4 regions of the Acetobacterium wieringae genome follow, and region 2 is predicted to be linked to each of the others. Evidence: riboswitches for the same ligand, from Rfam matches in the RefSeq annotation. Region 2 holds a riboswitch; each other region holds the start of a gene.
The links. A riboswitch is a leader RNA that binds a small molecule or an ion and turns the genes downstream of it on or off. The one in region 2 is predicted to bind cobalamin.
Positions count from the first base shown of each region.

Region 1: linked by a shared signal. The riboswitch ahead of CHL1_RS13735 (hypothetical protein) and the one ahead of thiC (phosphomethylpyrimidine synthase ThiC) in region 2 are both predicted to bind cobalamin.
Region 3: linked by a shared signal. The riboswitch ahead of nikA (nickel ABC transporter substrate-binding protein) and the one ahead of thiC (phosphomethylpyrimidine synthase ThiC) in region 2 are both predicted to bind cobalamin.
Region 4: linked by a shared signal. The riboswitch ahead of CHL1_RS02260 (energy-coupling factor ABC transporter permease) and the one ahead of thiC (phosphomethylpyrimidine synthase ThiC) in region 2 are both predicted to bind cobalamin.

Region 1 is NZ_CP097897.1:2,796,686-2,799,798, reverse strand. Features, by position in the region: gene CHL1_RS13745 (energy-coupling factor ABC transporter substrate-binding protein) at 1-188, shown strand, start outside; gene CHL1_RS13740 (EutP/PduV family microcompartment system protein) at 442-903, opposite strand; gene CHL1_RS13735 (hypothetical protein) at 916-1,563, opposite strand; cobalamin riboswitch at 1,735-1,909, opposite strand; gene CHL1_RS13730 (TOBE domain-containing protein) at 2,169-2,378, opposite strand; gene CHL1_RS13725 (substrate-binding domain-containing protein) at 2,572-3,113, shown strand, end outside.
Region 2 is NZ_CP097897.1:2,472,502-2,475,614, forward strand. Features, by position in the region: gene CHL1_RS12015 (SPFH domain-containing protein) at 1-351, opposite strand, end outside; gene CHL1_RS12020 (NfeD family protein) at 367-822, opposite strand; cobalamin riboswitch at 955-1,136, shown strand; gene thiC (phosphomethylpyrimidine synthase ThiC) at 1,230-2,537, shown strand; gene bzaB (B12 lower ligand biosynthesis ThiC-like protein BzaB) at 2,534-3,113, shown strand, end outside.
Region 3 is NZ_CP097897.1:18,342-21,454, forward strand. Features, by position in the region: gene CHL1_RS00085 (ABC transporter ATP-binding protein) at 1-289, shown strand, start outside; gene CHL1_RS00090 (metal-sensing transcriptional repressor) at 380-715, shown strand; cobalamin riboswitch at 905-1,096, shown strand; gene CHL1_RS00095 (hypothetical protein) at 1,054-1,209, shown strand; gene nikA (nickel ABC transporter substrate-binding protein) at 1,310-2,905, shown strand; gene opp1B (nickel/cobalt ABC transporter permease) at 2,946-3,113, shown strand, end outside.
Region 4 is NZ_CP097897.1:471,718-474,830, reverse strand. Features, by position in the region: gene cbiQ (cobalt ECF transporter T component CbiQ) at 1-367, opposite strand, end outside; gene CHL1_RS02265 (energy-coupling factor ABC transporter substrate-binding protein) at 403-702, opposite strand; gene CHL1_RS02260 (energy-coupling factor ABC transporter permease) at 680-1,426, opposite strand; cobalamin riboswitch at 1,611-1,788, opposite strand; gene CHL1_RS02255 (putative bifunctional diguanylate cyclase/phosphodiesterase) at 1,987-3,113, shown strand, end outside.

The DNA of each region.
Region 1 (3,113 bases), 320 kb from region 2:
AATATGAACCCTGGTTTACCCCTATTTTTGAAACGGCCATTAATGGTGAAATCCCCGGCGAAGTGGAAAGCTTGTTTTTCTGCATCCAAACCGGTATCGGTGTCGGTATTATTGCTTTTGTGATGGGTCGCTTTGTTGAACGCAAGAAGCAGGAAGAAGGCAAGACCGGCAAGAAAAAAACGAAATAGGTTCAGTTTAGCGGCAGATCCTTTTAAGAAACGAAAAATTAAATTAGGTTTTATTTGCGTGCGTCTATAAAAAAGCGCGTTATTTTCACAATGAAATTAACGCGCTTTTTTAAACGATATCAAGAAATCAGTGTCTTTGAATCGTTTGTGTTCAGGCAGAAAATACTATTTGGCTGGTCAAATAGGGATTTTGTCTGCCTGGGGTAATATCAGTGGGTAGCTTTATCATTCAAGTGATTGTGTGCTTTCTCACTTAGATTTCAAAAGTGACATATTTCTGAATAACCGCTTTAAGCTCAGTGATCCCTTCACCGGTGAGGGCACTGACCGGATGAATCTTATCCGGATGGATACCTGCATAAGTCAGGTAACGACGACTGCGTTTCAGATCGCTATGCCTGTGGTCGATCTTGGTGATGACCCCGATCACCGGGATGTTGTAGGTACAGACAAAATTGGGCGGAACCGAGTTTTGATGATCGGTACTGGAATTAATCAGGACGATCAGTCCGGCATCACAGGTCACATTGATGGCCTGGGGTCGAAAACAGGGTAGTTCAACAAATTCGCCGGGAGTGTCAATAAAATGGTCAGAATAACTGACCTGCTGAGTTTTGCCATAAGTGATCAATTCATTGGTCAGCCGTTGGAATAAGGTGGTTTTGCCACTGCCAATCCGACCGATCAGAGCGATGCGGTTTTTATTATTTGCCATAAAAATCCTCCGTTAGGCTGATTGGACAAAACGTGCTTCCCGGCCGATGCAGGCATCGATGGGGCAGGTTTGACACTCGCAGTAATCCAATAAATCTTCAAAAAGAATGCCGGAAGAACTGTAAAGCGGGCGCATGGTGCTGTATTTGGTTATTTCCATACCGATGCTTTTGGTGGTGTTACCAAAGGTATTGAAGATAATCTGATTGGCCTCAATCGACCAGTCCGGGAGTAGTCCGGGATTGACCATTCCGATTTTATCAAAGCTTTGCTCCAGCTGGATCGTATTTTTCAGATATCGCATTGCGGAAGTCATAACGGGAAGTTTAAGCGAATTTACCAGATATTTTTCGGTCTGAATGAGGTTGGTTGGCATGTCGCCGATGGTCAACAGGTACAAAAACACCTTTTGGTTGTCCGACAAGAGATGTTTCAGGATCTTACTTTTATATACGTGGTCGCCGATCAGAATCGTGTTGCCGGTGGTTGTTTTGACCGGACATTCTTTTAGAATGGCCCGGGGTTTAAACCGTTGGCTTAAAATATTCGCAGCATAGCTGTACTCTTCATAGGCAGAGGAATCCGCCTCAAGGGGCTTCTTTCCCAGTAATTTTTCAATATCTGTTCCAATGGGAATCTTTTTGATAACAACGTCTTTCATTTTTTTCCTCTTTTCTTGAGTGTTCAGTTTTTTCATTTCTGCAAAAATAAAAAAACCTTTTCAAAAAAAGGTTTACAAATGCGGGACTATTTCGGTGACGTCATCAATTAAAGGAGAACGTCATTTCGTTTTCTGCTCACATTTTGCAGCCTTCTTTGAAGCTTCAAACAGATGATGCGTTTACAAAAATATCCTGACTTGGAGGGACTTTCTGCACCCAGCCTTCTCGGTTTTCCCAATGACTGAATACGTCCATATTCTCCTTACAGTAGCAAAGAAACTGTCGCAGATTTTCACCGCGTTCCTTTTGTAAATGCTTTTCTATGCCAATAATAAACTAAAAATGGGTGTTAATCAAGTCTATTATTGTTTTTTTCAAGATGAAGGTAAAGATCCTTGGATTAGAGACAATAACTGAATTTAAAGCTTATTTGCAAATCATGAGAATTCCTTACCGGAAATTAAAAGAGTTTTGAAAAAATGGTAACGGATCGATAACAAAGGAAATGTTTTGTTTGCGAATATCCCTAATATCCTGGGATCAGCTACGCTAAAACACAGAAACGGAATTGCTATCCGCTTCTGTGTTTTGAATTGAGATTCGTCTAGTCAACCATAACCATAACCGATGTTGCTTTGATGACCGCAGTTGCATCACCGCCGACGACTAATCCAAGATCTTTGATTGCCGCCATGGAAATTGTTGCTGAAATAATGTTGCCATTTCCAATATCAATTTTCACGATCCCGCTCACCGCACCATCTTCAATTGCAACAATTTTTCCTTTCAACTGGTTTCTTGCACTTAATTTCATTTTGACACCCCCTTTCCCACAAGGTATTAAATACTACCTTTTTAATTTTACCCATTTTAAGCTAGACAAAACAGTGTTAAACAGCGAAGTGAATTTAACCGAAATGATTTCTTGACATAAAAGAAGGGTATACAATATAATAACATTCATAACAAAACAAAACAATACTAAGCGAATCAAAAGGAGAAGTTGAGTGAAACGTAGAGGAAAATGGTTAGCGATTTTATTGGTAATGGGAACACTACTCGGTTTGGTGTCGGGTTGTGGCAGCAATTCAAGTCAGGCCGAAGAAAAGGCTGATACGACAAAAAGCCTTGATGGTCAAACACTGTTTGTATACTGCGGAGCCGGGATGACCAAACCCTTTGGTGAGATTGCCGATCAGTTTAAAGCAGAAACCGGTTGTGATATCCAGGTGGTTTATGCCAACGCCGCTCAAAGCCAGAATCAGATTCAGACAACTGGCGAAGGTGATTTGTTTATTGCTGGCTCGGCTGATGAGCTCAAACCGGTTCAGGATAAGGTGAGCGAAAGCATCGATCTGGTTAAACACATTCCGGTGTTAGCGGTAAAAAGCGGCAATCCGCTTGGCATCACTGGCTTAAACGACTTAACCGGGGCCGGGGTCGAAGTCGTATTGGGGGATGGTGAAGCGACACCGATTGGTAAGATCGCCAATAAAGCCTTAACCGACCTGGGCATTTTAAACAATGTGAACGTCGTTGCCCGGGCTGC
Region 2 (3,113 bases):
GGTCGTAGCCGTTAAGTTTTCAATTGCCTTCATGGGATTATCCACCCCATACATATAAAATTTGGGATCGGTTACCTGCAAATATATAACCGTGTCAATTTGCATTGTGACGTTATCTTTGGTGATAACCGGTTGTGGTGGAAAATCGGCTACCCGCTCTTTTAAACTGATTCGTTTGGAGATCCGGTCAATAATTGGTATCGCAATATGAAAACCGGTTTCCCAGGTAGAATGATAAGCTCCCAGCCGTTCGACTACATAGGCATTGGCCTGAGGAACAATCTTGGCATTGACAATAATCACAACAATAAAAATGATAAAGATGACACCTAAAATAATGAGTCCATACATGTTTTTTTCCTCCTTTTATTTTGAAATAGTTTCTTTCTCAGCCGCCCGAACCATGGCCTTAACGCCTTCGATTCCCACAACAGTCACTTCAGCACCAATCGGAATAACAGCCTCACCATCGACATTTCGGGCTGACCAGGACTTCCCGTCTATTTTGACCGCCCCCTGACCTTTGAGGTTATTGATTTCTTCTTCAACAATGCCCCGGTTTTTAAGGATCCGATCGGCATTGGTCGCCATTTTTTGGGGATCCAGATGTTTCTTTAAAAACGGCTTTGTAACCAATAGTAAGCCAATGGAAACGACAAAAAAAACGATCATCTGCACCCAGAAAGCCGCGCCAAAATAGGCGGCAACTAAAGCCACCAAAGAGCCCACACAAAACCAGATTGAAACCAACGCCCCAGCTGTAACCAGTTCAGCTACCAGAAAAACGATAAACAAAATCAACCAGATAAAAACAAGATTCATCCTCTCACCTCCCTCATTCATTTGATTTATTATAACATAGTTTGATTCTTTTTTTATCTCAACTGTCCAAATCATTTTTTTAATTTTTTTCTTGCACATTTATTTTTTAGGTTGTATAATCAAAAACAAGTAAATCGAAAAGCGAGCATATGGTGCCTTAGCAATAAGGAGAATAGGGAATCAGGTGAGAGTCCTGAACGAACCCATCACTGTAAGGGCGGAGCAAACCACAAAGACCACTGTTTTTTAATGGGAAGGTGTGGCGTAGCGCTAAAACCCCAAGTCAGGAGACCTGCCTATACTCGATCCTGAATGAACGAAGGTAAAGTTCATGGCGGTTATTTTTATAATAACTGCTGTGGACTTTTTTATTTGCTAAAATACCAACAATCATTCAGGAGGAAACAATGACAATTCTGGAAAAAGCACGGGCGGGTGAAATCACCGCCGAAATGATTTATGTAGCTGAAAAAGAAGGGCTCGATCCCGAGCTGATTCGTCAGGGAGTGGCCACTGGTGAAATCGTCATTCTTAAAAGCGCCCGCCCCAATATCAACCCGGTGGCTGTCGGTAAAGGACTGTTTACCAAGGTCTCAGCCAGCGTCGGGATGTATGAAGTTGACGACACCATCGCCGGTGAAATGGCTAAAATTGACCAGGCCGTTAAGGCCAAGGCCGATACCCTGATGGACTTAAGTGTCCGGGGCCCAATCGATGCAATGCGTGAAAAAGTCTTAGCTACAGTGGATCGGCCAGTCGGTACCCTGCCCCTGTATCAAACCCTGGCCATGGCTCAGGAAAAATATGGTACCGCTTTAGATATGACCGCCGACGACATGTTTGCGATGATGGAAAAACATGCCGCTGATGGTGTCAGCTTTTTAGCCCTGCACTGCGGCACCACCACGGATGTCATCAATCGTGCTAAAGATGAAGGCCGGATTGATCCACTGGTCAGTTATGGGGGCTCCCACCTGATCGGCTGGATGGTGCATAACCAGTGTGAAAATCCTTTTTATACCCAATACGACCGGGTTCTGGAAATCTGCAAAAAATATGATGTCGTCCTGAGTTTTGCCGACGGCATGCGTCCCGGCTGTATCGCTGATTCGCTGGATGGCGCTCAGGTTCATGAATTGGTGATCCTCGGCGGCCTGGTTAAAAAGGCCTGGGCGGCTGGCGTTCAGGTGATGGTTAAAGGACCAGGTCATGTTCCCCTGGATCAGATTCAAACGACTGTCCAATTACAAAAACAATTATGCGGTGGTGCACCCTACTTTGTCTTTGGTTGTCTGCCCACTGATTCCGGGGCCGGGATGGATCATGTCACTGGTGCCATTGGCGGAGCGATTGCCGCCTATTATGGCGCGGACTTTCTCTGCTATGTGACCCCGGCCGAACACATCGGTATGCCCAGTGCCGAAGATGTCTATCTGGGCGTGATGGCCAGCCGCATTGCCGCCCATGCCGGTGATGTCGGCAAAGGTCATCCGGCGGCGATTGCCTGGGATCTGGAAATGTCCCACGCCCGGCGGGAACTCAACTGGGGCCGACAGATGGAACTGGCCATCGATACCGAAACTGCCACAAAAGTCTGGAAAGATCGCAGCACCAACTTCGCCTCCGAGTGCAGCATGTGCGGCGACTTCTGTGCCATGAAAATTGTCGGCAAGTATTTACGAGACGAAAACCAGGAAGTGAGGAACGAACGATGACCCAAATGTTAAAAGCGCGGGCGGGTAAAATTACCGAAGAAATGGAAATGGTGGCGATTAGCGAAGGCTTCACCCCGGAATTTATCCGGGCGGGAGTAGCCGCTGGCCGGATTGTCATTCCTAAAAATAAATTGCGCAACCGTTCTAAAATCTGCGGCATCGGCGGCGGACTGGACGTCAAAGTTAACGGTCTGATGGGCACCTCCGGTGACCGCGATGACATGGAAATGGAAGTCAAAAAGCTCAAAATCATTGAAGCCGCCGGTGCCCATGGCTTTATGGATTTAAGTATGGGTGCCGATATCGATACGATGCGGACCTTGAGTTTAAGTAATTCCAATATCGCCGCTGGCTGTGTGCCGGTGTATCAGGCGTGCCAAGAAGAAGCGGCTGATAAACGGGGCTTGATGGTCAATATGACCGCCGACGACTTGTTTGAAGTGGTGGAAAAACAGTGCCAGGCCGGGATGGATTTTATGGCTGTGCACTCGGCCTTAAATATGGATCTTCTCAAAATATTGAAAAAAACCGGTCGGGTAGCCGATATCTGCAGTCGGGGCGGCTCGCTGCTGACCG
Region 3 (3,113 bases), 1.3 Mb from region 2:
AATTGCCCGGGCACTTGCCCGGCAACCCCAACTGCTCATCTGTGATGAAGCGACCAGCGCCCTGGATGTAACCGTCCAGTCTCAGATTATGGCACTCCTAACACAATTGCGAAAAGATCAGGGGATGTCGCAACTGATGATCTGTCATGATCTGGCCCTGGTGCAGCAATGCTGCGACCGGGTGCTGGTAATGCATCAGGGGCGGGTGGTGGAAGCCGGTACCCCGGATGAGGTGATTGCCAATCCCCGGGAAGCCTATACAAAAAAACTGATCGATTCGATTCTGTAAAATATGAAAGGGCATCTCCCCTTGGGTGGTGTCCTTTTTCTATATCTGTTATAATGGGTTAAACAGATATAGAAAATGAGGTGAACGGAGATGCATAAACATCAGGAAGAATGGAATGATGCCGGACATGATAGTAGCCACGGCGGAGATCACCATCATCATCATGAACATACCCAAACCAAATCCGTGTTGAATCGCCTTTCCCGGGCTGCGGGTCATCTTGAATCGGTGAAAAAAATGGTCGAATCGGGAAGAGACTGTACCGAGGTGCTGATCCAGTTGTCGGCGGTGAAGTCAGCCATTAATAACGTCGGTAAAATAATTTTACAGGATCATATTGAGCATTGTATCGTTGATGCGGTGGAAAATAACGACGAAAAGGCTTTGGAAGAACTCAGAAAAGCAATTGACCGCTTTATGAAATAATGGCTGTGGCTAAAAACCGGGTAAAACGCGACTGGCATGGAACGATATTCCAAAACAGAATATCATTTCCACAAAAGAGACTTGCATAGGTGGTTTAAGCATGTTAAAATGGCAAACAGAAACAATGAAAGACACCTGATTGTGGCATTGTTTCTGTTTTTTAGTGTTTTTTAAAACACCGACAACGAATTAAATATTAATAAAACAGGTGCCGGCAGTAACGAAGGGTTACAGGCCGGTGAAAAGGGAAGAGGGGTGAAAGTCCCCCGCGGTCCCGCCGCTGTAAAAGAAGAGTTCCTCCAGGAATGCCACCAGAAATGGGAAGGCAGGAGGTAATGTTGACGCTTGAGCCAGAAGACCTGCCTGCTTTAATTACTCAGACTCTACGTGCGATAGAGGAGGTGTTTTTTTTTGCAGGCTTTTTGCGACCTCGCTATCTTTTTGGAGATGGTGAGGTTTTTTTATGGAAAAAAGCATCAATATTGCCACAGTGAAGTCTTACATTGTGATAGAGCGGGGTTTCTTTACCAGAATGTGCAATGGTAAAAGCCGAGCAAATCAAATAAATAAGTATTTTTTGAGGAGAAAAAGAAAATGAAATTAAAAAAGGGTTTAGCGGTGGTAATGACTGCCGTGTTGTGTGCCGGAATGTTTGCCGGTTGCTCAGGAGCGTCCGCTAAAAGTGATGTGTCGACTAAAGAAGCGTTAAATTATGCCTGCACCAAGGATATTCGGGATATCAACCCGCATTTGTACTCGGGTGAAATGTCAGCCCAGAACATGGTGTTTGAAGGCCTGACCAAGAATGAAGGCGGAGAAGTGAAGCCAGCTCTGGCTGAAAGCTGGGAAATTTCAGCAGATGGACTGGAATACACCTTTCATTTAAGAAAAGGGGTCACCTTTACCGATGGTGCGCCGTTTAATGCTGCCGCAGTCAAGCTGAACATGGATGCCATTCTTGGTAATGCGGAACGCCATTCCTGGCTGGACATGGTTAATGAGATTAAAGAAAATGTGGTGGTCGATGACCACACCTTCAAACTGGTCTTAAAGCATCCCTACTATCCAACCCTGGTGGAGTTGGGACTGACACGACCCTTCCGCTTTATTTCGCCCAACTGTTTTGTCAATGGCACCACCAAAGAAGGGGTTAGCGGCTATATCGGGACCGGCCCCTGGGTCTTATCGGAGCATGTCGACAATCAGTATGCCACCTTTACGCAGAATGAAACTTATTGGGGTGACAAAACTAAAATTAAAACCATTAACTGGAAGGTCATGCCAGATTCCCAGACGATCCTGTTAGCTTTGCAAAACGGCGAGGTCGATTTACTTTTCGGAGCCGATGGTGATCAGGTTGATCTAGATTCCTATAAGAAGTTGGAAGATGAAGGAGCCTACAAAACCTATATAAGTGAGCCGGTCGCTTCACGAGCGATTCTTATCAATAGTAATTCACCGATTACCAAAGATATTAAAGTTCGAGAAGCCATTGAATATGCCGTAAACAAGGAAAACATCATTCAGGGAATTTTAAATAACTCGGAGGATCAGGCCGATACGCTACTGTCTAAAGATGTTCCCTACTGTGATATCGATTTTAAAACCATCGCCTATAATCAGGAAAAAGCCCAACAGCTGCTCGATGAAGCCGGTTGGAAACCAGGAAGTGATGGGGTTCGGGAAAAGGATGGTCAGAAATGTGAGATTACCCTTTCCTATAATTCCAAGAACGCCCAGGAAGGTACCATTGCCACCTCCATTCAGGCCGATCTGGCAGCCGTAGGCATCAAGATGAATATTCTTGGGGAAGAAAAACAGGCCTTCCTGGATCGTCAGAAAACCGGGGATTTTGATCTGCAGTATTCGCTATCCTGGGGAACCCCTTATGATCCCCAATCCTATGTTTCATCATGGCGAATTCCCGCTCATGGAGATTATCAGGCTCAGGTTGGTCTGGAAAAAAAGCAGTGGCTGGATGAAACCATCACGAAGATTATGATCGAATCAGACGACAGCAAGCGGGCCGACATGTATAAAGAGGTACTGACCTATATTAATGATCAGTATGTCTATGTCCCGATTTCCTATTCAAAAACCAAGGCAGTGGGAATCAAGGGACTTGAAGGGGTAAGCTTTAACGATTCGCAATATGAAATCCCCTTCGAAAAAATGTACTTTTCCAATTAATCACCAATTTTGATTATCGAAAACAAAAGGGAGTAAGACCATGAAGCAATACTTCGTCAAAAGGCTCCTGTGGATGATTCCGATTTTGATCGGAATCTCCTTTTTTGCCTTTATACTGATTAATTTAAGCCCCAGTGATCCCGCTGAGGTGGCAATCCGGGTCAATGAGATCACCCCAACGGCTGAAAATGTCGCCCAGATGCGGGAG
Region 4 (3,113 bases), 1.7 Mb from region 2:
AAACACCGGCCATGGCCCGGCAGAAAACCAGACTGGCCAGCACCAGATTGGTGGTGGTGATGCCGATGGTGAACTGGGAAAAGTTAACGGCCCATAAATAATCGCCGCCACCTTTTGAAATCGTAAACAATAACGCCAGGGCTCCGGGAATAACAAAGAGCGAATCAAAAATCAAGGTATGCAGATAAATCCGTACCGGAATTTTTGCCCACAGCAGGGTACAACCCACCATAACACCAAAAACCCCTGCCATATACAGGGGTTGATTGATAAAAAAGACTGACAGGAGCATGACCAATGAAACCACTACTTTGACAGTAGGATTGGCATTACTGAGTTTATTGGTATGGGCAAAACGATCAATCATGTCCGTCTCCTTCTAAAGATGCTGTTAATATTTGGCTAAGCTGATTTATCAGCCTTTTCATTTTTTTTCGATTTTTTATAAAGGTATAAAAAGCAGATTCCCAGACCGCCGACACCTAGCAGCTGTTGGAAATGAAATAGGTTTTCTTCCAGATCGCCGGGATCAAACAAACTTTCAAACCAGGGCACATAATTTTCATCGATTGTGGTGATAGCTGTTCCGGCGGCATCATCGGCTCCCGAAAATTCAGCGTCCGGCAAAGCAATCTGAGGGATAACAATCAGGGCGCCAATCAGCAAAACCAGAATAATTTTAGTTATCAGTGAGAGTTTCATTGGAAATAATCCCCTTTTCTTTATATTGGTAAATAGCATTAACTACCAGGACGGTTAAAATACCTTCGATAATGGCCAGCGGTATCTGGGTAATCGCAAAGATACTTAAAAACTTAACCATTGAAGCGGCAATCCCACCAACCGGATCCGGGAAAGCCAGGCCCAATTGGATGGAAGTGGTTACATAGGTTGCCAGATCGGCTAAACACGCCGCCAGAAAAACGGTTAAGGCCTTCGGCACGTTGAGTTTTGACAAACCTTTGTAAATCCCATAAGCCACAAAAGATCCCACAATTGCCATTGAAAAGGCATTGGCGCCCAGGGTTGTCAGTCCGCCATGAGCCAACAGCAGCGCCTGAAACAATAGCGCAATGGTACCAACCACTACAGTGGCAAAGGGACCCAGTACAATGGCACCCAAACCAATCCCGGTCATATGTGAAGAGCTGCCAGTTACCGATGGCAGTTTAAACGCTGATAAAGCAAAGGTGAACGCCGTGGCAATGGCTAACAGCACTTTTTGTTCGGGTTTATCTTTAAATATTTTTCCCACCTGATATAATCCAAATGCGATAAACGGCAGAGAACATATCCACCAGAAGACTGCCCAGCCAATCGGCAGAAACCCTTCCATGATATGCATGGCGTTGACTGGCTGTGATGCCAGAACGACCATAAAAAACACAATACCGGCAACGGTCATGGTTCTTTTTGCTTTTTTCATCTTAACGATCACCCTCCATATTTTTTATAACCTCTTGAAAAACCTTTCCGAAAAAAAAACCTTTTACCCACATTACGATGGGAAAAAAGGTTTCATCATTATACGTATTCATCAATTCGATAACTAAACGCCAAAGAACCAACTTTTGTTAATGTTACTAACTTCCCTTTTCCCTGGAAGGACACTTTAGTACATCATTTTAGTAGGTTTCCTGACTTATAGCGTTTATTCCCCTTGCCTTCCCAGACAATACGTGCCCAGTGACATATTAAGGAGACCTAACTAATTACAGTGACCGGATCGTTCTGGATTCTAACCAGATTCCCTCAATGAAATTTTCATCCTAAATGATTTTTTACATTTCTTATTTAATTGTGTTTATATTATAACATGGATATGACAAAAGTACAGGTTTTTTTAGATGCCTTAAGGCTAAAAAACGGCTTTCCTGAAATCACTGCAGATATTTTTTTAGTTAGCGTTCTATCACTCGCAATCAGATCCCAAAAATGATACAATAGAGCAGCATATTTGTAATTCTTTAATGGTAAAGAGGTGGTATGATGAATAACATTAAATTCAAGCGCACCATACCGGTTGTGTTCGATTTATTAAATGCCGAAGATGATCCTGCCCAAATATTATATTATCAAAATCTAATCACCTGTATGTGGGCGTCGCCCCTTTTATTTTTGGGCGCCCTGGCCAATATCATTGTTGTGTACTTTTTTTGGGACGGCAATTTATTTGAGGTACTGTTAAACAGCGGGATATTTTTATTGCTGGGGCTAAGCTTTGAATTCATTTCCCGAAAAGAATTGGCCATCAATTTATTTGATCATCTCGTTTCACTCACCCAATCCATCACTCTGGCTTTTATCGTCGTCCAATACTACCAGATTATCGGTCCGGCAGTATGGTCTGTTTCGTTTGTGATGATTATCCTTTCACTGATGCGATTAAAAATAACGATGCTTTATTACATTGCCATAACCACCTTTGTCTGCGGCTTGTATGTCACCTTTTTGTTGCCAGTTGACGGATTTCTTTTTAGCCCGGTTTATTTTTTAATTCAAAATCTGCTGTTCTGCTTTATTTTCTGCCTGGCTTCAGCAACTTTTTATCTGAATTTGAACCGCTATGATAAAGCCGTGGTTCGTCTGAATGCGGTTACTTCGCAAAAAGAAAAAATTGCCCGGCTCTACAAAAAACTAATCCTTACCAAAAAGACACTGACCGTTCAGAATCAGGAACTTCAGGCCTTCAATGAAGAAATAAGGAAGAACGAAGAGCGGCTCCATTTTCTGGCGTATTACGATGGTCTGACCGAGCTCCCTAATCGCAAAATGATTCTGGAACGCTTGCATCTGCTCGTTAATCTTTCCGAAAATGAAAAGGCATCCTTTTTTATTGTCTTTATCGATCTGGATAATTTTAAAAAAATCAATGATACCATGGGCCATCTCTATGGTGACGACTATTTAAGGTATACTGCCAAGCGTTTGAAGGAGCTCGTTCATGAAGATGATTTACTTGGCCGATTGGGCGGCGATGAATTTGCCCTGATCATTCAGCGGAATATCAAAGAAGATGCTGCTTACAACTACGTGGAAAGCCTGCGCAATGAACTATGTGATAAAATCAAAACCAGCTGCTCAGAATTTAAAGTCAGTGCCAGCTTCGGTAT